DNA from 4 places in the Streptomyces sp. NPDC017940 genome. Region 4 is predicted to be linked to each of the others. Evidence: riboswitches for the same ligand, from Rfam matches in the RefSeq annotation. Region 4 holds a riboswitch; each other region holds the start of a gene.

Region 1 (5,534 bases), on a different contig from region 4:
CATCGACGAGGAGGAGATCAAGTCGCTCACCACCCTGGCGGCCATCCACCAACTCGTCTCCGCCAAGCTCGGGACAGCCCGATGACCGACGGGAGCAGGCCTGTCGCGGTGGTGACCGGCGGCTCGCGCGGCATCGGAAGGGCCGCCGTGCTCCGCCTGGCGGCCGACGGCTTCGACGTGGCGTTCTGCTACCTCTCCACGCCGTAGCGGGCCGAGGCGGTGGCGGCCGAGGCTCGCGGCGTCGGGGCGCGGGTGCTCGCCCGCAGGACCGACGTCTCGGTGGCGGGCCGGGCCGCGGAACTCGTGTCCGAGACGGAGGCCGAACTCGGCCCGATCGGCGCGGTGGTGGCGAACGCCGGTGTCGTACGGGACCGGCCGCTCGCCGGGATGGCCGACGACGAGTGGGACACGGTGCTCCGTACGAATCTCGACGGCACCTATCACATCTGCCGTGCCGCGGCGCGCTCCTTGATGCGGCACGACAGCGGGGCCATCGTGACCGTTTCCTCGGTGGCGGGCATCCACGGCAACATCGGCCAGTCGAACTACGCGGCGTCGAAAGCCGGGATCATCGGGTTCACGAAGTCGATCGCGAAGGAACTCGGCCGGTTCGGAGTACGCGTCAACTGTGTTGCGCCCGGCATGATATCGACGGACATGACCGCTGAACTCAGCGAAGCGAAACGCAAGGAGCAGATCAGCAGGATCCCGCTGCGCCGACCCGGAACACCGGACGAGGTAGCGGACTTGGTGTCCTTCCTCCTTTCCCGCCGTTCCGCCTACATCACGGGGCAGGTCCTCGGAATCGACGGCGGTTTCTCGCTCTGAGCCCGCGGGTTCCCCGGCGACCCCAATGGCTTCCTCCCGACGGAATTCCCCGACTCCATTCTTCTACGCCAGGGCGACCGCGGTCAGGGCACGTCGCCGGTGTAGTGGAAGCGGCAACTCACGCCCGGGCCCGGCCTGCGGGGTTCGCCGGGCCGCGGGCCGTACAGCGACCGGCCGCCGGGGAACCGTCCGAGTTCGGTGGGCAGGGCGACGCCCTCGTCCACGTCCTTGGGCCGCCGGTCCGTGATGCGCAGCAGCAGTCCGTCCAACGGCCCGCCCGTCAGCACCGCATACGTCTGGTCGGCCAGCGGGCCGGGGTCGTCGTGGTCGTGCCCGTACACCCGGCCGCGCAGCAGTTGCTCATCGCCGTTCATGCCCTCAGCCTTGCAGCCACCACTGACAATGCGGCTGCACTATGTCCATTTTTGCACCGAAAATCCGCCTCTTCATGCTGTTGTTGGCGTACGTAAAACATCACCCGTATTGCGCGATGATCAGCGACACGACGCGCCCCGATACGTGACGAGCGACACCTCACCCCGCGCCCGTCCCGTGAAATGAGTCACACCAATGAAGACGCCCTCGCGGGGCTCTCGGGAGAGCGCATGGGGCGCACTCCCTTTCTGGCAAAGAGGATTGGGCCAATCGATCAAAGAGGGCCGGGGAATATGATCACCAGGAACGGACCTGGTGCATTCCTCTCCGCAATTCTGGTCTTGTTCCGCCGGGACTTTCTCGCTTAACGTCACCGTCAATCCGGATGGAACGCCGAATCCTGCCGCTGTCCGGAAACCTTTCCGATCACTCACTTACGCACGGCAGGAGCGGGGGACCCAGGCAAGACGCCGATCCGGTTTCCGGAACGGCTCGGGGTGAAGTCGCGCACGCCGCGACCGGACATCTCCCGTCCGAACCCGACAGCTCACCTCGTAGGCGACGGAGAGGAATGCGCCATGCCCGCAAAGGGAAAGCACCGTCGTCCCAAGTCCAGCCCGCTCGCCCGGGGCATCGCCGCCGCAGGCACGGGAGGAGCCGTCCTCGCGCTCCCGGTGCTCGGCGCGACCACCGCCGCCGCGGCGGAGCCCCACACGGCCGCCAAGCCCGCCGCGGCCCCCGACAGCTACGTCGTCGTCGCGGGTGACTCCCTCTCCAAGATCGCCCGCGAGCACTCCCTGAGCGGCGGCTGGCAGAAGCTCTACCGGGACAACCGCGGCGTCATCGGCGCCGACCCGAAGGTGATCCACGCCGGCATCGAGCTCACCCTCGGCAAGAAGGGCCCGGCCGGGCCCGCGGAGAAGCCGGCCGCCTCCGCCGAGCGGGCGGACCGCTCCGAGCGCGACAGCGCGCTCGCCGAGCCCGCCGCCGCCCCGGCGAAGAAGACCTACACCAACGACCTCGACGGCTGGATCAGGGAGTCACTCGACCTCATGGCCCAGCACGGCATCCCCGGCTCCTACGAGGGCATCCACCGCAACATCATGCGTGAGTCCTCGGGCAACCCGCTGGCCATCAACAACTGGGACGTAAACGCCGCCGCAGGCACCCCGTCCAAGGGGCTCCTCCAGGTCATCGGCCCCACCTTCACCACCTACCGCCTGCCCGGCACGTCGCTCGACAGCTTCGACCCGGTCGCCAACATCACCGCCGCCTGCAATTACGCGGCCGCCCGCTACGGCTCCATCGACAACGTCAACGGCCCGTACTGAGGCTGCCGCACGCGGACCGTTCTCTGGGGACCCGCACTCGCAGGGCGCTAATGCAACGGCTAGCTCGTCGGGTTGAGCTTGCGGAAGTACGTCCAGCTGGTCTCGTTCGGTTCGCTCCACCTCTCCGGGGCGTGGGCGAATTCCGGGTGGTGGTCGGCGATGTGGGCGCGGGTGCGGTCGGGGACCTCGGCGTACGAGCCGAGCTTGCGGCCCCGGCAGTGGAAGGTGAGCCCGCCGGGCCGCTGCCCTCGGGCCATCCACGGGAGCCATGGGGACATCCGGGTCCACGACATGGTGGCGGGGACGCTCGGCGCGGTGCCGGCCAGGTCGGCGCGGTCGGCGAAGAACTGGAAGAGCTCAAGGGCCTTGTAGGTGTCGCCCGCCGAGTGGACGGGGTACTGGGCCACGGGCAGGGGCGAGGGGTAGGCGAGCGGGATCTCCAGGCTGAAGCAGACCTGTCCGTCGAGCTCCGTCGTCGGTATCGGGAAGGGACGCCACTTCTGGTTCGCCGGGTCGTTCCAGATGTGCACCACCGGCAGGTCCTGCCAGGTCTCCAGGATCTCGCGGCTCGCGGGGTCGAGGTAGAAGGCGGCCTCACGGGTGAGCAGTCGGTAGGCGTCCTGGCCGGCGTCGGCGTCCCGGACCAGGCGGGCGACGTTGAGCCCTTCGAGGCCGAAGACGTGCTGGTAGGGCTCGTCCGGAGCCCAGGAGTACACGTTCCCGGTCCACCAGTACGTGACTTCCGCACCGTCGAGCGAGGCGCGGGTCCGGGCGAAGGAGCGGAGCAGCTCTGCGGGTGTCGTCATACGGAGTACTCTGCGCGCCCCAGGGCGGGGGGCCTCGCCCGGGGTGGACGTTGCCCGGGCGGACGCCGCCGTGGACGCGTGGGCGCGTTGCGCGTGAGCGAGGAGGTTGCGCGGTCGCCGAGGGGTGCCTGATACGTGGTGGATGCCAGGCGGAGGCACAGGAAGCCCAGGATCGTCGACGGACGCGGACGGCAGGTGCCGACCGCGGTACGGGACCGTCGGACTCGCACCCGGCGGCAGACGAAAGGAGTGGGCTCTTGCGCACGTCAATGGGTCGCCGAGCGGGCACGGCCCTGGCAGGCGCCGGCGCGTTGGGCCTGGTGTGGACGAGCGTGCCCTCCGCCGCCGCGATCGTCGGCGGCAAGCCGGTCGGGGACGGTGAACGCCCCTTCGTGGTGCAGCTACAGCAGCGGGACGACGACGGAAGCTGGTCGCACTACTGCGGCGGTGCGCTCGTCGACAGCCGGGTGGTCGTCACGGCCGCGCACTGCTCGAAGTGGGCCGAACAGGGGAAGGTCACGATCCGGGTCGTCCTGGGGCGGTCCGACGCGACTACCGACCAGGGGACGGTGGTGACCAAGGACCACTTCACCGTGCACAGCCACCCCGCGTTCTCGACCGAGACCAACACGGACCTGGGTCTCATCGTGCTCGACTCCCCCGCCCGCCAGAAGAGCGCGAGCCTCCCGCCCCTGGGGGCGAAGCCGCAGGCGGGTCGCCTCCTCCGGGCGGCGGGCTGGGGGCGTACCGACTTGGAGAGCGAGGCCAAGCCCACGCGCCTGCACGAGACGGCGCTCCCGGTCACCGAGTTCGACACCGAGGGCGGGACCTGGGACAAGAACTTCGTGTGCGCCGGTACCCCTGAGCGGCGGGTGGGGCCCGGGGACAGCGGAGGACCGCTGTTCGCGCCGCCCTCGCGCGGCAAAGCCGTGGTCCACGGCCTGGTGAGCGGGGACACGAACACCTGCCCGGGGCTGTTCACCAATCTCTCCGACCCCGCCGTCTGGAAGCCGTTCCGCAAGGTGCTCGCGGCACACGGACTTTCCCGTGTCGTCCCGGTTCGGGCAGCCGCCGAGGCAGCACACGCGGCGCCGGCGACACCGGCGACACCGACGGTCTGACACTCGCACGGTCCGGCCGACTATGCGTGCGCCTGGTCTGCTTCTTCACGCCGGTCGGCAGCCGCTGCACCCTGTCGGGAGGAAGGTCGGTTCCGCGTACCCCAGCGTTCGAGTGCGGGCCCGACGGCAGACCGCGGCATTGATCGCGGACACCGCTACGGTCCAGCGCGGCGCGTCCGTGTGCTCGGAGATCCAGATCGGCAGGAGCAGGGACACCACCGGATACTGAAGGCCCATCGCACCGTGCAGGACGGTGAAGGTCACGAACGGACGGTCGCTGAGCGCCGACCAGCAGCGCTGCTGCGGCGGTGCCGCCAACGCCTGGTAGGCGGGGAGCAGGAAGAGGAGGAGCGCGCACAGTGCGAAACTGGCCGCGTTGCCGAGAATGAGCACGACGTAGGCGGTACGCGTGTTCGCCGCGACGGCGAAGCCGGCGCCCACGGTTCCCAGGACGACGCCCAGATTGACGTACGTACGGAGTCTCGACCGGAACAGCGCGGGACGGTCGGTACCGACCCTGACCACGAGGGCTCCCCAGGCCGCGCCGCTGACGGCTGCGGCGAGCTGGTCGAGGGTGGCGACGACCGTGAGGGCCGCCCAGCTCTCGACCAGCACGAGCGCGGACATCGCCACCGCCTGGACCGCGAGGGCGAGCATCATGACGGTGCGGGGCCCGCGTCGGTCGGCCAGGTGGCCTCCCGGTATCCCGGCGAGCAGACCGATCAGGCCCGCGACGGTGAGGGCGGCGCCCACCTGCGCTGCCGGTAGGTCCACCACCAGCGTGAAGTAGAGCGCCGCCGCCGTGTTGAAGAGGCCGTTGCCGACTCGGTTCACGAAGCTTGCCAGGATCAGAACACGCTCTGACCTGTTGCTTCCCGCCAATGAGCTATGCGGTCGCGGCCGGGCGATCTCCCCTTGATCATGAGCGCAGGCTAACAGCGGGTGCTCACACCACCGTTGGCCCCCGTCACGGCGCGAGCGCCGACTGGTCCGCGGCCCACAGCCAGGTTCCGTCCGGCTGACGACGGGCTATCTCGACGGTGATGTCACCATTGGTCAGCGTGGCCGCGGTC
Region 2 (5,534 bases), on a different contig from region 4:
GCACCGCCGTCACGGCCGGGTTCGGCCTGCTGCGCCTCGCCGGCGCGCCCTCCCTCGGCTGGCTGGACGTGAAGACGTCCGGCGACGTGGAGGTCCCGGTCATCGAGGCCGCCGTCGACGAGGAGCTCGCCCGGTTCGCCGCCGAGGGCCCCACTCCGGAGGAGATGGAGCGGGCGCAGGCGCAACTGGAGCGCGAGTGGCTCGACCGGCTCGGCACGGTCGCGGGACGCGCGGACGAACTGTGCCGGTTCGCCGTCCTCTTCGGAGACCCCCAGCTCGCCCTCACCGCGGTGCGGCGCGTCCTCGACATCACCGCCGAGGAGGTCCGGGAGATCGCCGAGGCCCGGCTGCGCCCGGACAACCGCGCGGTGCTCGTGTACGAGCCCGTCACCCCCGAAGACGCCGACCACGAAGCCAGCGAGGAGGCGGCGAAGTGACCGAGGCCGCAACGATGGAGTTCCACCCGCAGCCCCAGGCGGGCACCGCCAAGCCCTGGGCGTTCCCCGCCCCCGAGCGCGGCGCGCTCGCCAACGGCCTCACGGTGCTGCGCTGCGACCGCCCCGGGCAGCAGCTCGTCGCCGTGGAGGTCCACCTCGACGCACCCCTGGACGCCGAACCGCAGGGCCTGGACGGCGTCGCCACGATCATGGCGCGGGCCTTCAACGAGGGCACCGACAAGCACTCAGCGGAGGAGTTCGCCGCCGAGCTCGACCGCTGCGGCGCCACGCTCGACGCGCACGCCGACCACGCGGGCGTCCGCGTCTCCCTCGAGGTGCCCGTCTCCCGCCTGCCCAAGGCGCTCGGCCTGCTCGCCGACGCCCTGCGCGCGCCCGCGTTCGCGGACAGCGAGATCGAGCGCCTGGTGCGCAACCGCCTGGACGAGATCCCGCACGAGAGCGCCAACCCGGCACGCCGCGCCGCCAAGGAACTCTCCCGGCAGCTCTTCCCGGCCTCCTCGCGGATGTCCCGTCCGCGCCAGGGCACGGAGGAGACGGTCACGGCCATCGACTCCGCGGCCGTGCGCGCCTTCTACGAGAAGCACATCCGCCCCGCCGCTGCCACCGCCGTGGTGGTCGGTGACCTCACCGGCATCGATCTGGACGCCGTCCTCGCGGACACGCTCGGCGCCTGGACCGGGGGAGCGGCCGAGCCGCGCCCCGTGCCCGCGGTGACCGCGGACGACCGGGGCCGCGTCGTCATCGTGGACCGCCCCGGCGCCGTGCAGACGCAGCTGCTCATCGGCCGCGTCGGCCCGGACCGGCACGACCGCGTGTGGGCCGCGCAGGTCCTCGGGACGTACTGCCTCGGCGGCACGCTCACCTCGCGCCTCGACCGCGTCCTGCGCGAGGAGAAGGGCTACACCTACGGAGTGCGCGCCTTCAGCCAGGTGCTGCGTTCGGCGCCGGACGGCACCGGCGCCGCGATGCTCGCCATCAGCGGCTCCGTGGACACCCCGAACACGGGCCCGGCCCTCACGGACCTGTGGAAGGTCCTGCGCACGCTGGCAGCGGAGGGGCTCACCGACCCCGAGCGGGACGTCGCCGTGCAGAACCTCGTCGGGGTCGCCCCGCTGAAGTACGAGACCGCTGCCGCCGTCGCCGCCACCCTCGCCGACCAGGTGGAGCAGAACCTGCCGGACGACTTCCAGGCGCGCCTGTACCGCCAGTTGGCGCAGACGGGCACGGTGGAGGCCACCGCGGCCGTGGTGAACGCCTTCCCCGACGACCGCCTCGTGACGGTCCTCGTGGGGGACGCCGCGCAGATCGAGGGGCCCGTGAAGGCGCTCGGCATCGGCGAAGTGAGCGTGGTCACCGGCTGATTCCGCCGCCCCGGAGGCACAGGTCCAGAGGCGGATAGTCACCGCCATAGGGCGGCAAACCATGACACGAGAACAGGGACCCCAGTGACGCAAGATGTCGCTGGGGTCCCTGCATGCAGCCATATGTCCGTATTGATGGGGAGGTTGTTCGTCTGCCCTGTGGCGTGCGCTACAAAAGTGCTGATCCGTTTGTTCTTTGAAAGAAGAGACGTTTAGCGTCAGTCCGGCTGTCCGTCAGGCACCACGCCGCGCCCGCGGCACCGGACAGTCATCGCCGAGTCCCCGTACGGCGCGAGCCAGGGGAGCCGGGGACCCACGTCCCTGGGGTGAATCGGACCCCTTGCCGCGAGGCGAGGAGCCCGTAGGAGACCTTCCTGCTCCGAACCCGTCAGCTAACCCGGTAGGCGAGAAGGAAGGAAAGGATCAGCCGCTTCATGGCGTTCATCCGCCCGACCGGCAAGCACCGCCGTCCCAGCCGTATCACGCGTACGACCGCCGGTGCCGCGGGTGTTGCCGCGCTCACCACCACCGGGGTCATCTCGGGTCTGGCCGCCCCGGCGTTCGCCGCCGAAGGGGCCTCCGCCGACTACGCGCACGCCGGCCTCACCCAGTCCATCTCCGTCGGCGACTCCCTGGCCGGTGAGATCGACGCCCAGGCCGCCGCCCAGAAGCAGGCCGCCGACGAGGCCGCCGCCATGGAGAAGGCCGAAGCCGAGGCCAAGGCCAAGGCCGAGGAGGCCAAGCGCAAGGCCGCCGAGGCCAAGCGCAAGGCCGAGGCCGCCGCGAAGGCCAAGGCCAAGGAGGAGCGCGAGGCCAAGGAGCGCGCCGCCCGTGAGGCCGAGCGCAAGCGCCTCGGCTCGTACGTCTCGCCGATCGCCGGCAGCTATGTCTCCACCGGCTACAAGACCGGAGGCGCCATGTGGTCCTCCGGCAGCCACACCGGCGTCGACTTCCACGCCGCGTCCGGCACGCAGGTCCAGGCGGTCGCTGCGGGCACCGTCGTCGAGGCCGGCTGGGGCGGGGCGTACGGCAACAACGTCGTGATCCGCCACCACGACGGCACGTACACGCAGTACGGCCACATGTCGTCCCTGAGCGTCACGGTCGGCCAGGCGGTCACCCCCGGCCAGCAGATCGGCCTCTCCGGCTCGACCGGCAACTCCAGCGGCCCGCACCTGCACTTCGAGGCCCGCACCGGCGCGGACTACGGCTCCGACATCGACCCCGTCGCCTACCTGCGCTCGCACGGCGTCAACGTCTGAGGACCCCACGCGAAAGCCCCGGCTCACCCGAGCCGGGGCTTTCCGCGTACCGGAAACTCCCCCGGTGCCCGCGCCCGTTGGCCAAAAGATATCCATGGATTACGCCTGTCGTCGGAAAACCGGGCCAGCTGCAATAGAGTTCGGGTCGACAGCTGATCCATGTCGGCAGGGGTCCATATCAGCAGGGTTCGCGGAATCGTTGAAAGAGCGCTGTTCGATGCGTCGGTCCGTGCGCCGGCCGCAGCGCCGGCCACGCGTTTCGCGGGCATCAAAGCGGAGGTCCGTCATGCGCATTCCCGCGCAATCGGTGTGCACGGCCATCCGGGGCGACATCGTCTCCGGTGTCTACGAACGCGGCACGCGCCTCACCGAAGACCTGCTCGCCCGCCGCTACGGAGTCTCACGCGTCCCCGTGCGCGAGGCCCTGCGCACCCTGGAGGCCGAGGGCTTCGTCGTCACCCGCAGGCACGCGGGCGCCTGCGTCGCCGAGCCCACCGAGCAGGACGCGGCCGACATCCTGGAGATCCGCGCCCTCCTGGAGCCCCTCGCCGCCGCCCGCGCGGCACAGCGGCGCACCGACGCGCACCTGAAGGTCCTGCGGGGCCTCGTCCGGCTCGGCCAGGAGCGGTCCCGGCGCGGCGGCGAGGAGCTGCGCTCACTCGACGGCTGGTTCCACGAGACGCTCGCCAAGGCCTCCGGGAGCCCCGGCCTCATCACTCTGCTGACCCAGCTGCGGCACAAGATCGCCTGGATGTACGTGGCCGAGCCGCAGGCCGCGCCCACGGAGACGTGGGCCGAGCGGGCCGCGGTCGTCGACGCCGTGGCCCGCGGGGACGGGGAGCGGGCCCGCGCTCTGGCCGCACTGCACGTCGAGCGGTCCGTGGCCGCGCACCGGCCAGGGCGGGGTGCCCGCGCGGGGCGCGTGAGGGGTTCGCAACATCCCGTGAACACGGTGAGCGCGCGGAATTAACGGCGGCGCCGTATAAAAAGGGAAGCAATTCCGGCCGCGGGAATTCGGGCTGCCCATTTCCGGTCCGCGCGTTCACGAGATCGCGAGATCGCGCATTTACGAGGTCGTGCGTTCACGAGGTCGCGAGTTCGCGCGTTCACGAGGTCGCGGCGATCACGAACTCGCGCCGATCACGAACTCGCGAGGTCGCGCGTTCGCGAGTTAGGAATCCCCTCCCGGACGCGTCCGTTCGGTACGGTGCGCTTTTCGTCCCGGGCATTCGTGATCCCGGACCGCCCACCCACCCACACGGACGTACGTACAGCGAAAAAAGCGGTGGAGCCGCGCAGGCCCGACAGGCCCGCGCGGCTCCACCGCATTGCACCCGACCCGGTCGGGCGACGCTCAGACGGTCTCGGGAAGCTCCTCGAGCCCCTCGGCGACCAGCTTCGCCAGCCGGTCGAGCGCGGCGTCCGCGCCCTCGGCGTCCGAAGCGAGCACGATCTCCTCGCCGCCCTGCGCACCCAGACCGAGCACCGCGAGCATCGAGGCGGCGTTGACCGGGTTGCCGTCGGCCTTAGCGATGGTCACGGGAACGCCCGCGGCCGTGGCCGCACGGACGAAGATGGAGGCGGGCCGGGCGTGGAGGCCCTCGGCCCAGCCGACGTTGACGCGGCGCTCAGCCATGTGTTGCTGCCCTTCCAGGTGTCTCACACTTGTCTAGACCAGTGTCTCATGCCGACCCGGGTGCACCGGACGGCCATCGTCCGGTTGCCCGCCGACCACTACTCGGCCGCCTGCCGACAACCGCCCGGTTGCCCGCCGACCACCGCCCGGCCGTACGACACCGCCTCGTGCGGTCCGCCGACCGATGTCCGGCGCCTCCCACCTTGCCCCGGCCCCGGCTGCCGCGCGACCCGTACCCTGGCCCCATGCAGACCCCGCAGGACCGGCATGCCTACCCCTCCCACTGGGAGGCCGACGTGGTGCTGCGGGACGGGGGCACCGCCCGGATCAGGCCCATCACGGCCGCCGACGCGGACCGCCTCGTCAGCTTCTTCGAGCAGGTGTCGGACGAGTCGAAGTACTACCGCTTCTTCGCGCCGTACCCGCGCCTCTCCGCCAAGGACGTGCACCGGTTCACCCACCACGACCACGTGGACCGGGTGGGCCTCGCCGTCACCGTGGGCGGCGAGTTCATCGCGACCGTGCGCTACGACCGCATCGACGCCGCGGGCCGCCCCGCGTCGGCGCCCGCGGACGAGGCCGAGGTCGCCTTCCTCGTCCAGGACGCCCACCAGGGCCGCGGTGTCGCCTCCGCGCTGCTCGAACACATCGCGGCGGTCGCCCGCGAGCGCGGCATCCGGCGCTTCGCCGCCGAGGTCCTGCCCGCCAACACCAAGATGGTCAAGGTCTTCACGGACGCCGGCTACCAGCAGAAGCGCAGCTTCGAGGACGGCGTCGTGCGCCTCGAACTCGACCTGGAGCACACCGAGCGCTCCGT
Region 3 (5,534 bases), on a different contig from region 4:
CTCGACGATGAGGTCGAGGGCGGCGCGGTTGGACTCCAGGTTCGGCGCGAAGCCGCCCTCGTCGCCGAGGCCGGTGGACAGGCCCTTGGTCTTCAGGACCTTCTTCAGCGTGTGGTAGACCTCGGCGCCCCAGCGCAGCGCCTCGGAGAAGGACTCCGCGCCGATCGGGGCGATCATGAACTCCTGGATGTCGACGTTGGAGTCCGCGTGGGACCCGCCGTTCAGGATGTTCATCATCGGAACGGGCAGCAGGTGCGCGTTCGGGCCGCCCAGGTAGCGGAAGAGGGGGAGGTCGGAGGCCTCGGACGCGGCGTGCGCGACGGCGAGGGAGACGCCGAGGATGGCGTTCGCGCCGAGCGAGCCCTTGTTGTCGGTGGCGTCGAGGTCGAACATCGCCTGGTCGATCAGGCGCTGCTCGGTGGCGTCGTAGCCGACGAGCTCCGGGCCGATCTGCTCGATGACGGCGAGAACGGCCTTCTCGACGCCCTTGCCGCCGTAGCGGTTGGCGTCTCCGTCACGCAGTTCGATGGCCTCGAAGGCGCCGGTGGAGGCGCCGGACGGAACCGCGGCGCGGCCGGTGGACCCGTCGTCGAGGCCGACCTCGACCTCGACCGTGGGGTTGCCTCGGGAGTCCAGGATTTCCCGGGCTACGACGACGTCGATGGACGGCACGAGCATCTCCTTCTGGGATGTGACGCTGGGGGCGCGCGGCGTGCACCACTGTGGGCGCGGGCTTGCGCATGGCTTGCATGGTCTTCATCGGCCCTGCGTCTCCTGAGCCTAACGGGCCTGGGGGCTTCGGCCAGCCGACCGCCCGGCCCGTGGGACGGCCGACGGCCCATTTCCCAGGTAATCAGGGCGGAAGCCAGGCCCCTACTGGCCAGTAGCTTCGCCTAAGGCGTAGCTCGGGGCTCCGGGTGGGCCGGCCCAGGGCTCCGCGAGGACCAGCCGGGGGCTTCCGTCAGGACCGGCCGTGCGGCCCCCGGCGGTGCCCGCGCAGCACCTCGCCCCGGTGCGTACGGGGGATACGCGCACCGGGGCGAGGGAGACCGTGGGGACGGAAGCGCTCCGTGGGACCGGAGCGAGGCGCCCTGGCCCGACAGGGCCGGGGAGCCCGGGTCAGCTGAGGTGCAGCTGCTGGCCGGGGTAGATGAAGTCGGCGTCGTCGATGATGTCGCCGTTCAGCTTGTAGACCTTCTGCCAGCCGCCCTTGACCTCGCGCGCGTCGGCGATCTTGGAGAGCGTGTCGCCCTTCTTGACCTTGTACTCGCCGTCGCCCTTCTTCACGACCTTGCCGGTCGGGGTCTCGACGGTCTTCTTCGACTCGGTCCGCGGGGCGGCCTGCGGGGCGCTCTGCGGCTTCGGCTGCGCCTGCTGCTGGGGCTGCGCCTGCTGACGCGGCTGCTGCTGGGGCTTGACCTGCTGCTGCGGCTTGGCCTGCTGGGTCTGGTGCTGCGGCTGCGACTGCTCGCCACCGCCGCCGTTGCCGCCACCGCCGCCGTTGTACGAGGCGCCGGTCAGGCCCACGCCGCAGCTCGGCCAGGCACCCTTGCCCTGGCCCGCGAGGACCTTCTCGCCGATCGCGATCTGCTGGGACTTGGAGGCCTTGTCGGCCGTGGAGGCGTACTGCGTGCCGCCGTACGCGGCCCAGGTGGAGGCCGAGAACTGCAAGCCGCCGTAATAGCCGTTGCCGGTGTTGATGGACCAGTTGCCGCCGGCCTCGCACTGCGCGACGCGGTCCCACTGGTCGGCCGTGGCGGCGCTCGCGGTGCCCGTGGCCATCAGCGGGGCGGCGACAGCGGCGCCGGTGACACCGACGACGGTGGCGGCGCGAGTGGCCTTGGACGGACGGCGGTGCTTGCCCTTGCTGGAAAACAGCATGGATGGATCCCCTCACCGACGCCTGCGAGGTGAGCTGTCGGGTTCGGGCGGGTGAGTGCCCGGTCGCACCACGTGCGTGCGACTTCACCCCTAGCCGTTCCTGTCCGTCCCGCGGCGCTTGCTGCTCGCTGCGGTGCGGACGGGCCCGGCGCTTACCTTGGGTCCCCCGCTCCTGCCTTCGGCGCACGAAGCGACGACTGTTCCCGTCCGGCCGTTGGCAGGATTCGGCGTACCGACCGGCGGGGCCCGCTGTGGCGAGCGATCACGACCGTAGACGGGCAAACCGCGGAATTTCAAAGACGATCAGGGCTTCTGAGACCCATCTCTCACTTGCGCCTCACCACCTTTAAACCGGACATTCATCGCGAACTGCCCGTCAGTTCCGGGCGTGTCGCGGCTACTTCCGGTCCGCCTCCGCGGCCTGCTTCTCCTTCAGGTCAAGCTGCTGACCGGGGAGGATGAGGTCCGGGTCGGCGCCGACGGTCTTCTTGTTCTCCGCGTAGAGGGAGGACCAGCCGCCGTCAAGGTCGTGCCGGTCCGCGATGCGCGAGAGGTTGTCGCCGGAGCGGACCGTGTAGGTGTCGGCGGGGCCGGGTGAACCGCGTTCTGCCCCACGGGAGGCGTGCCGCCCCGCGGAGCCCGCGCCGGACTCGCCGTCCGCGGCCTCGTCCGCGCTCGAACCGCGGTGGCGTCCCGAGGTGCCCTCGGCGGACTCGGAGGACTCAGGGGAATCAGAGGGCTCGGAGGGCTCCTCGGAGCCTTCGGAGCCCGAAGGGGCGCTCTCGGCGCCGGAGTCGCCGCCGGAGCCCGGCGAAGTGGTGTCGCGGCCCGCGGACTTGCCGTCCCGGCCGGTCTCCCGTCCGCCCTCGTCGCCCTTCCCGCCCTCTTCGTCCTTCTCCCTCGCACCGCTCGGCCCCGACGTGCCGGCTTCGCCGGTCGTGTCACCGCCGCCCTTGCGGTGCTTGCCGGTTCTCCCGTCCCGGGCGTCATCGCCGCTCCTGCCGTCGGCGTGATCCCTGTCTCCCGGACCGGTGGAGTCGTCGGAGCGTGTGGAGCCGGAGGAGTCCTTCGCGCCCCGGTCCTCCTCGTCCCCGCGGGAGGAGTCGGCGGACCTGCCCGGCGCCACCGGCAGGCCCGGGTCGACGTCGGCGGCCGCATCGTCCTTGCTGAGGCCCGCGGCCGGGCCGCAGTTCGGCCAGGCGGCGGGGCCCTGGTCGGCCAGGACCTCGTCGGCGACGGCTATCTGCTGGGAGCGGCTCGCCTCGTCGGCGCTCGGCGCGTAGGCGAGGCCGCCGTAGTTCTCCCAGGTCTCCTGCGTCATCTGCAATCCGCCGTAGTACCCGTCGCCCTTGGCGCTCCAGGCGCTGCCGCTCTCGCACTCCGCGACCTTGTCCCACGTCGCGGCCTCCGCGGCGTTCGCGCCCGTGGCGCCGAGCAGCGGGATCGCGATGGCGGATCCGGTGACGCCGGCCGCGACGACGATCGCCGGGGCTTGGCGGGGGCGGCGGTGACGGCCTTGACCGGAGAGCATGCACATGCCTTTCGCGTGACGACAGGGGCGGCCGCGACACATGGTGCGCTGGGGTGCCGAGCCGTCGTGAAAGTAGCCGCAGTCGAACGTCAGTCACAAGTCGATGCAGCGCAGATCACGCGAAAGTCACAGTTTTGACCGGCCGTCAGTCAGCTGCCGGGAAGGCCCCCGGCCCCGGGCGGTGTGAACCGTACCGGAAGAGTCCGCAGGCCACGCATGATGAGCCCGCCGCGCCACCGCAACTCCTCGGGCTCGACGCCGAGTTGGAGGTCCGGCAGCCTGCGCAGCAGAGTCGCCACGGCCGTCTGCCCCTCCAGGCGGGCGAGGGGGGCGCCGAGGCAGTAGTGGATGCCGTGGCCGTATCCGAGGTGCTGATTGTCGCGCCGGGACAGATCGAGGAGGTCGGGCTCCGCGAATCGGGCGGGGTCGCGGTCCGCGGCGGCGAGGACGACGAGGACCGGGTCGCCCACGGCGATGTCCTGGCCGCCGACGCGCAGCGGCTCGGTGGCGAAGCGCCAGGTGGCCAGTTCGACGGGCCCGTCGAAGCGGAGCAGTTCCTCGATGCCCGTCTCCAGGAGGGCGCTCTCCCCGGCGGCCAGGGACCGTTGCAGCCGGGCCCGCTGCTCGGGGTGGGTGAGCAGCGCGAGGATGCCGTTGCCGATGAGGTTCACGGTCGTCTCGAACCCGGCGAACAGCAGGATGAAGGCCATGGCGGCGGCCTCGTTCTCGGTGAGGTGCTCGCCGTGGTCGGAGGCGCGGATCAGGCCGGAGATCAGGTCGTCCCCGGGCTCTGCCCGCTTGCGGTGGATGAGCTCGGCGAGGTAGCCGCGCATCTTCTTCACCGAGCGCGCGACGCCGCCCCGCGGCCCTCCCCCGTGCCGGATCATCATGCCCGCCCAGTCCCGGAAGTCGTCCTGGTCCTCCCGGGGTACGCCGAGCAGGTCGCAGATGGCGTAGATGGGGAGCGGGAAGGCGAACTCGTGGATGAGGTCGGCCGCGCCGCGCTCCGCGCCGTGCTTGTCGAGGAACGTGTCGATGAGCTGGTCCGTCAGCTCCTGCACGCGCGGCGCGAACGCGGCCACCCGGCGCGGGGTGAACGCCTTCGACACCAGTCGGCGCAGGCGGGTGTGGTCCGGCGGGTCGATGTTGAGCAGATGCGTCATCAGCTCGGCCTTGCGCTCACCCGGGATCCCGGTCCTGCCCCTGGCGTGCGCGGGCTCGTCGTGGTGCGCCGGGTTCTTGCTCAGCCGCTGGTCGGCCAGCGCCTCCCGCGCGTCCGCGTACCGCGTGACCAGCCAGGCCTCGACACCGCTCGGCAACTCGGTCCTGTGCACGGGGGCGTGCTCCCGCAGCCAGGCGTAGGCCGGGTAGGGGTCGGTGGCGAACTCCCAGGTGAAGAGGTCTGGCGCGGGGGCCTTCGGTGGGGTGGGGGGTGTGTGGGGGCAGGTGGGGGGTGGCTGGTCGTGCATGTGCCGACGGTATCGGGCGGGGGTGGGGGGCGGCTTCCTCGGCGTGTGGTGCGGGGCGGTTTCCCGGGTGTGGTGCCGGGGGTGGGGGGCGGCTTCCCGGCGTGTGGTGCCGAGGGGGCGTCCCCTCGTTCTCCGCGGAGTGCATGGGCGGGCTGCACGGGCTGCGGGCCGCTGGCTCCCGGCTATGGGGCTCGGGCTACCGGATACGGGTCGTGGGCCGCGGGCTCCCGGCCATGGGCTCGGGCTACCGGATACGGGTCGTGGGCCCCGGCTGCGGACCGCACGCGCTTCCAGGTCCGGGCCGCAGGCGGGCCAGAAGTTACACGGGCTCGCCCTGTCCCTGCGTGTCCGTGTCCGTGTCCGTGTCCGGAGGCGGCTCGGCCCCCTGTTCCGGGGGCAAGGTCATTCCTACCCGCAGGACGTTCAGGGCGAAGGCCGCGTCGCGGTGGCCCGTTTCGGCCGCCACGCGGTACCAGCGGGCGGACTTCCCCATGCGGCCCGGTCGCAGCAGCAGCTCGGCCAGGTGGAACGCCGCGTTCGGATCCCCCGCCTCCGCGCCCTCGGTGAGCCAGTGCCGGGCACGGTCGCGGTACAGCTTGCCCAGGGTGACGTACGCGTCCTTCGAACCGGCCTCGGCGGCCTTCTCCAGATAC
Region 4 (5,534 bases):
ACGCGGTGGGCGACGGCGCGGCGCCTGGTCTGACCGCCGGGGCCCGGAGGTCGGGCCCCGCAGCCCAGGGCTCAGCCCCGAGACCGCGGCCCGGTCCCCCCGCGCCACGGCATACGCGCGGAGTCGCGGCCCTACGCGATCCGTGTCGCCCCGGCGAACGGCATCTCGTCGACGGGGGCGATCCGAACGGGGGCGCTCGGGTTCGGGGCGTGGATCATTTTGCCGTCGCCTACGTAGAGGCCGACGTGGCTGATGCCCGGGTAGAAGAAGACCAGGTCGCCCGGTTGGAGGTCGGCGCGGGAGACGCGCCGGCCGGTGTCGATCTGGGCGTAGGTCGTGCGCGGCAGGGAGACACCCGCGGCGCGGTACGCGGCCTGGGTGAGGCCGGAGCAGTCGAAGGCGTTGGGGCCGGTGGCGCCCCACACGTAGGGGCTGCCCAGAGCGTTGTAGGCGTACGAGACGGCCGCACCGGCGCGGGAGTCGGGTGCCTTGACGCCGTCGGGCGCGGTGCCGCGCGCGGCTGCGCGTGACGCCCTGGCGCCCTCCGCGGCCGCTCCCAGCGAGCCGGTGCGGGCACCGCCGGTCACGCGGGCGCGCTCCTCCTCGGTCAGCCGGGCGAGCAGCCGCCTGGCCTCGCCCAGCTTTCCGGTCACCGTCTTCTTGTGCTTCCGCAGCTCCGCCTGACGGGACTCGAGGTCCTTGAGGGTGTCGGTGGCCTCGGTGCGGAGCTGGTCGAGGGAGCGGACCTGGCGCCGTACGCCGGCGATCTCTGCGGCCTGACGGTGGCCGACGCGGTCGGCGCGGGCGGCCCGGTCGAGGTAGGTGTCGGGGTCGGAGGAGAGTACGAGCTGCATGGACGGGTCGATGGCACCCTTGCGGTACTGGGCGGCGGCCAGCGAACCCAGGTCCTGGCGCGCGGTGTTGAGCCGGTCCGCCTTGCGGGCGGCTTCGTCGCGGAGGCCGTCGAGGGCCGTTTCGGCGCGGTCGGCCTTCTCCTTGGCGCCGTTGTACTTCTCGGTGGCGACCTCGGCCTCGCGGTAGAGCGCGTCGACCTTGGCCTTCACCTCGCTGGGAGTGAGCCGCGGGTCCGCGTGGCCGGTGCCTTCGAAGGCGGTCGCGGTGGCGGCCGACGCGAGGGCGAATGTCGCGGCCGTACGGGCCGTACTGCCGCTGAGCGAGCGCTTCTTGGGCTTGCGGTGCGCTGCCACGGAGGCTCCACGTCCTTCCTTGCGGGGCGGGGCCCTCGTGGGCCGGGCCCGCCCTTGCCGGCCGGGGTCCGGTACCGGTCCGGCGACGTCCGCACAGGGGAGACGGGACGCCGCCGGACTTTCTCGGCGGAGGTGGCCGGCTGCCGTCCCTGGTCCGGACGACGGTGGGGGCCGGTCACCTGACAGAGGACGTTAAACTCACCGTCACCCCTTCGTGACCCGTTGTGCGCTAACGGCGGATGTGGCGCAAGGGATGAACGGATACGAGCGTTCCGTCCCGGCTTCGCCGACGGGTTCACCAAGTGCGTGACCGATGTGGTCCATGTGGCCCGCCTGTCCGGTGGGAGTGCTAACGCCCCCGGTGCACCAGGCGTCCGGGGTGCCCGCCGCGCCGTGCCCCGGGCGGTCGTGCCGCGTCCCGGGTGGCCAGGGTCGTGCCCCACGAGGGCGGAACCGTGCCCCGGGCGATGGGAGCCCTGCCCCGGGCGGTGGCAGTCCTGCCCCGGGCTGGGGGCCTGCCCCGCGCGGTCGGAGCCCTGCCCCGCGCGGCCGGATCCGCGCACCGGGAATTAGGCTCCGCCCCATGGACGTACTCATCCATCTCTTCGTCGGACTGCACATCATCGGCATCGCTGCGCTCCTGGGCGGCTTCCTCGCCCAGATGAAGGCGATGGGTGCGGGCACGGCCCGGTTCAGCCCCGCGATGCTGCACGGCGCATTGACCATGTTGATCACTGGCGTCGTTCTTGTCGGTCTGAATCAGGCCGACGACAACACGGTCAACAACGTCAAGATCGGCATCAAGCTGGCCCTGTTGATCGTGATTCTCGGCCTCGTGTACGTGAAGCGGGACGAGGACAAGGTGGACAAGGCGATGTTCGCCACCGTCGGGGCGCTGACGGTGGCGAACATCTTCATCGCCGTCCTGTGGACGTAGGGAGCTCTATGCCGGGCGCACCACGCTGTGGATCGGCATGTAGGAGATGGACTCGACCCGGACGTTCGCACCGGGCTTGGGGGCGTGGATCATCTTGCCGCCGCCGATGTAGATGCCGACGTGGCTGATGTCGTCGTAGAAGAAGACGAGGTCACCCCGCCGGGCGTTCGCCTTCGAGACGGTCGTGCCCGTCTTCACCTGGTCCCAGGTGGTGCGTGGCAGGGAGATGCCCGCGGTCTTCCAGGCGGCCTGGGTGAGGCCGGAGCAGTCGAAGGAGTCGGGGCCCGCGGCACCCCACACGTAGGGCTTGCCCATCTGCTGCTCGGCGAAGCCGATCACTTTCTCGGCCTTCGCCGCGTAGCTGCCTCCGGTGCTCCCCGAGCGCGAACCGGAACCCGCCCCCGAGCCCCCACCTGGACCGCTGCCCTGGTCGGAGCCGGAGCCGGAGCCGGAGCCGGAGCCCGAACCCGCACCGGACCCCTGGCCCTGGCCCTGTCCCTGTCCTTGCTCCTGCCCCTGCTCACGGTCCCGCGCGCTCCGCTCCGCGGCCTCCTCCGCCTTCCGCTCCCGCTCCGCCTCCGCCTGCTCGCGCGCGAGCTCCGCCGCCTCGCGCTCGGCGGCCTCCTTCTTCCGCTTCTCGATCGCGGCGAGGCGCGCCTTCTCCTCGGCGGTCAGCTTCGACAGGAGCGAGCGCGCCTCGGTGAGCTTGGTCTGGACGGTCTGCTTGCTCGTTCTGAGGGCGTCGCGCGAGTCCTGTAGCGTCCGCAGGCTCTTGGCGGCCTTCGCGCGCTGCTCGGTCGCCGAGACCTGCTGCGTCCGGTAGTCGTCGACGGCCTTCTTCTGACGGTTGGTGAGCCGGTCGGCGAGGTGGTTCTGGTCGAAGAAGCCCTTCGGGTCGTCGGCGAGCAGCATCGTGGCCGTCTCGGAGACGGCTCCGGTCCGGTACTGCGCGGCGGCGAAGGAGCCGAGCTCCTGACGGGCTTCGTTCAGACGGTCCGTGCGCCTGGCCACGTCGTCCAGGAGACGGTCGACCTTCTTGCGCTGCTTGTCGGTGCTCTCCTTGGCGGAGTTGTACCTCTGTGTGGCCACCCCGGCCTGGTGGTAGAGGTCGTCGACCTTCTTCTGCACCTCTTCTAGGCTTGGCTTCCCGGGCTCGGTGGGGGCGGACGGCGCGGCGTGCGCGCTCTGCGAGAGCAGGGCCACCGACGTCAGGGCGGCCGTGGTGATGCCGAGCGCGGGGGTCGTGCGGACGCGGGCCGGTCGGCTGCGCGGCTTGCGGTGCGACGCCAAGACTGGCGACTCCTTCCGTGGACCGCCTACCGGGTTAGCTGTCGGGTTCGGGCGGATGATCCGGAAGGCTGCCCTACGGTTCCGTACGGGGTACGGGACTGATTCACCCCAGAGATCGTGGTGGGTCCCCGGCTCCGAACGCGTCGGACTCGGCGGAGGCCGCGCGTACCCGGCGGGGATCGCCGGTGGGGGGACGTGCGGCCCGCGCAGCACGCTAGCCAACCGGTGAGGCGCGAGGGAAGGTTGATGTTCGATATGCCCGATACATTTCCGTGACCTCACGAGGAGTGCGGTGCCGCGGCGGCGGGCGCCGACCCGGGCGGTGGCGCAGCGTGACACCGCGGCTGCGTGGAGCCGCCCCCGCGCGGCCGCACCGCGCCGGTGTGGCCGGATCGGGGCGGCCTCGCGGAACCCGGGGCGGGTTGTCAGTGGGGCCGCCTAGACTCGGGAGGCGATGAGCAGCCTCTTTGACGACAGCTTCCTGGCGGACCTCAAGCCCTCGCAGGGCCACGAGGAGGAACCCCCGCCGCCGCCCGAGGACAGTGCTCCGGAGCCCATTCCGGACGACCTGTTCCACGGGAGGTTCGACGCGCCCGCACCCCGGGACGCGTACTACAGGGACGGCGCCCACCGCCCCGCGATCGACCCGGCGGCGCTGCTCGACGGCCTGAACGAGAACCAGCGCGCGGCCGTCGTGCACGCCGGAGCGCCCCTGCTCATCGTCGCCGGCGCCGGTTCCGGCAAGACGCGCGTGCTCACGCACCGCATCGCGTACCTCCTCGCGGAGCGCGGTGCCCACCCCGGCCAGATCCTCGCGATCACGTTCACGAACAAGGCCGCGGGCGAGATGAAGGAGCGCGTCGAACAGCTCGTCGGCCCGCGCGCGGGCGCCATGTGGGTGTCGACGTTCCACAGCGCGTGCGTGCGCATCCTCCGCCGCGAGTACAAGAAGCTGGGCTTCACGTCCTCGTTCTCGATCTACGACGCCGCGGACTCCAAGCGCCTCATGGCCCTGGTCTGCCGCGACCTGGACCTGGACCCGAAGAAGTTCCCGCCGAAGTCCTTCAGCGCCAAGATCTCGAACCTGAAGAACGAGCTCATCGACGAGGAGGACTTCGCCGCCCGGGCAGCCGACGGCTTCGAGAAGACCCTCGCCCAGGCGTACGCGATGTACCAGTCGAGGCTGCGCGAGGCCAACGCCCTCGACTTCGACGACCTGATCATGACCACGGTGCATCTGCTGCGCGCCTTCCCGGACGTCGCCGAGCACTACCGCCGCCGCTTCCGCCACGTGATGGTCGACGAGTACCAGGACACCAACCACGCGCAGTACGCCCTGGTGCGCGAGCTGGTCGGCCCCTCCGGAGAGGGCGACGAGCCGGGCGAGCTGTGCGTCGTCGGTGACGCCGACCAGTCCATCTACGCCTTCCGCGGCGCCACCATCCGCAACATCCTCCAGTTCGAGGAGGACTACCCGAACGCGACCACGATTCTCCTCGAGCAGAACTACCGCTCCACCCAGACGATCCTGACCGCCGCCAACGCGGTCATCGAGCGCAACGAGAGCCGTCGCCCCAAGAACCTGTGGACCAACGCGGGCGCCGGCGCACGCATCACCGGGTACGTCGCCGACACCGAGCACGACGAGGCCCAGTTCGTCGCCGACGAGATCGACCGCCTGACCGACGCCGGTGACGCCAAGGCCGGCGACGTGGCGATCTTCTATCGCACGAACGCCCAGTCCCGTGTCTTCGAAGAGATCTTCATCCGCGTCGGCCTGCCCTACAAGGTCGTCGGCGGGGTCCGCTTCTACGAGCGCAAGGAAGTCCGCGACGTCCTCGCGTATCTACGGGTCCTCGCCAACCCCGAGGACGCCGTGCCGCTGCGCCGCATCCTGAACGTGCCCAAGCGCGGCATCGGGGACCGCGCCGAAGCGATGATCGACGCGCTCGCGCAGCGCGAGAAGATCTCCTTCCCGCAGGCGCTGCGCCGCGTCGACGAGGCGTACGGCATGGCGGCCCGCTCGGCGAACGCCGTGAAGCGCTTCAACACGCTCATGGAGGAGCTGCGCACGATCGTCGAGTCCGGCGCGGGCCCCG

Evidence for each region. Region 4 has a riboswitch for cyclic di-AMP ahead of ACH4DX_RS13105 (NlpC/P60 family protein). Riboswitches for the same ligand answer to the same signal wherever they lie in the genome.
Region 1: linked by a shared signal. The riboswitch ahead of ACH4DX_RS15045 (transglycosylase SLT domain-containing protein) and the one ahead of ACH4DX_RS13105 (NlpC/P60 family protein) in region 4 are both predicted to bind cyclic di-AMP.
Region 2: linked by a shared signal. The riboswitch ahead of ACH4DX_RS31995 (M23 family metallopeptidase) and the one ahead of ACH4DX_RS13105 (NlpC/P60 family protein) in region 4 are both predicted to bind cyclic di-AMP.
Region 3: linked by a shared signal. The riboswitch ahead of ACH4DX_RS23200 (transglycosylase family protein) and the one ahead of ACH4DX_RS13105 (NlpC/P60 family protein) in region 4 are both predicted to bind cyclic di-AMP.

Annotation. Positions count from the first base shown of each region.
Region 1 is NZ_JBIRHJ010000004.1:113,063-118,596, forward strand. It holds gene ACH4DX_RS15025 (acyl carrier protein) at 1-85, shown strand, start outside; gene ACH4DX_RS15030 (SDR family NAD(P)-dependent oxidoreductase) at 82-207, shown strand; gene ACH4DX_RS15035 (SDR family oxidoreductase) at 220-828, shown strand; gene ACH4DX_RS15040 (hypothetical protein) at 912-1,202, opposite strand; cyclic di-AMP (ydaO/yuaA leader) riboswitch at 1,625-1,777, shown strand; gene ACH4DX_RS15045 (transglycosylase SLT domain-containing protein) at 1,782-2,534, shown strand; gene ACH4DX_RS15050 (DUF1838 family protein) at 2,594-3,340, opposite strand; gene ACH4DX_RS15055 (S1 family peptidase) at 3,598-4,461, shown strand; gene ACH4DX_RS15060 (MFS transporter) at 4,507-5,343, opposite strand; gene ACH4DX_RS15065 (YybH family protein) at 5,429-5,534, opposite strand, start outside.
Region 2 is NZ_JBIRHJ010000011.1:123,721-129,254, forward strand. It holds gene ACH4DX_RS31985 (M16 family metallopeptidase) at 1-437, shown strand, start outside; gene ACH4DX_RS31990 (M16 family metallopeptidase) at 434-1,819, shown strand; cyclic di-AMP (ydaO/yuaA leader) riboswitch at 2,082-2,240, shown strand; gene ACH4DX_RS31995 (M23 family metallopeptidase) at 2,254-3,081, shown strand; gene ACH4DX_RS32000 (GntR family transcriptional regulator) at 3,368-4,051, shown strand; gene ACH4DX_RS32005 (HPr family phosphocarrier protein) at 4,436-4,717, opposite strand; gene ACH4DX_RS32010 (GNAT family N-acetyltransferase) at 4,963-5,534, shown strand, end outside.
Region 3 is NZ_JBIRHJ010000006.1:497,793-503,326, reverse strand. It holds gene eno (phosphopyruvate hydratase) at 1-678, opposite strand, end outside; gene ACH4DX_RS23200 (transglycosylase family protein) at 1,120-1,881, opposite strand; cyclic di-AMP (ydaO/yuaA leader) riboswitch at 1,886-2,075, opposite strand; gene ACH4DX_RS23195 (transglycosylase family protein) at 2,279-3,412, opposite strand; gene ACH4DX_RS23190 (cytochrome P450) at 3,562-4,881, opposite strand; gene ACH4DX_RS23185 (tetratricopeptide repeat protein) at 5,201-5,534, opposite strand, start outside.
Region 4 is NZ_JBIRHJ010000003.1:695,405-700,938, reverse strand. It holds gene ACH4DX_RS13120 (LuxR C-terminal-related transcriptional regulator) at 1-33, shown strand, start outside; gene ACH4DX_RS13115 (NlpC/P60 family protein) at 132-1,208, opposite strand; gene ACH4DX_RS13110 (hypothetical protein) at 1,792-2,145, shown strand; gene ACH4DX_RS13105 (NlpC/P60 family protein) at 2,152-3,435, opposite strand; cyclic di-AMP (ydaO/yuaA leader) riboswitch at 3,443-3,600, opposite strand; gene ACH4DX_RS13100 (ATP-dependent DNA helicase) at 3,890-5,534, shown strand, end outside.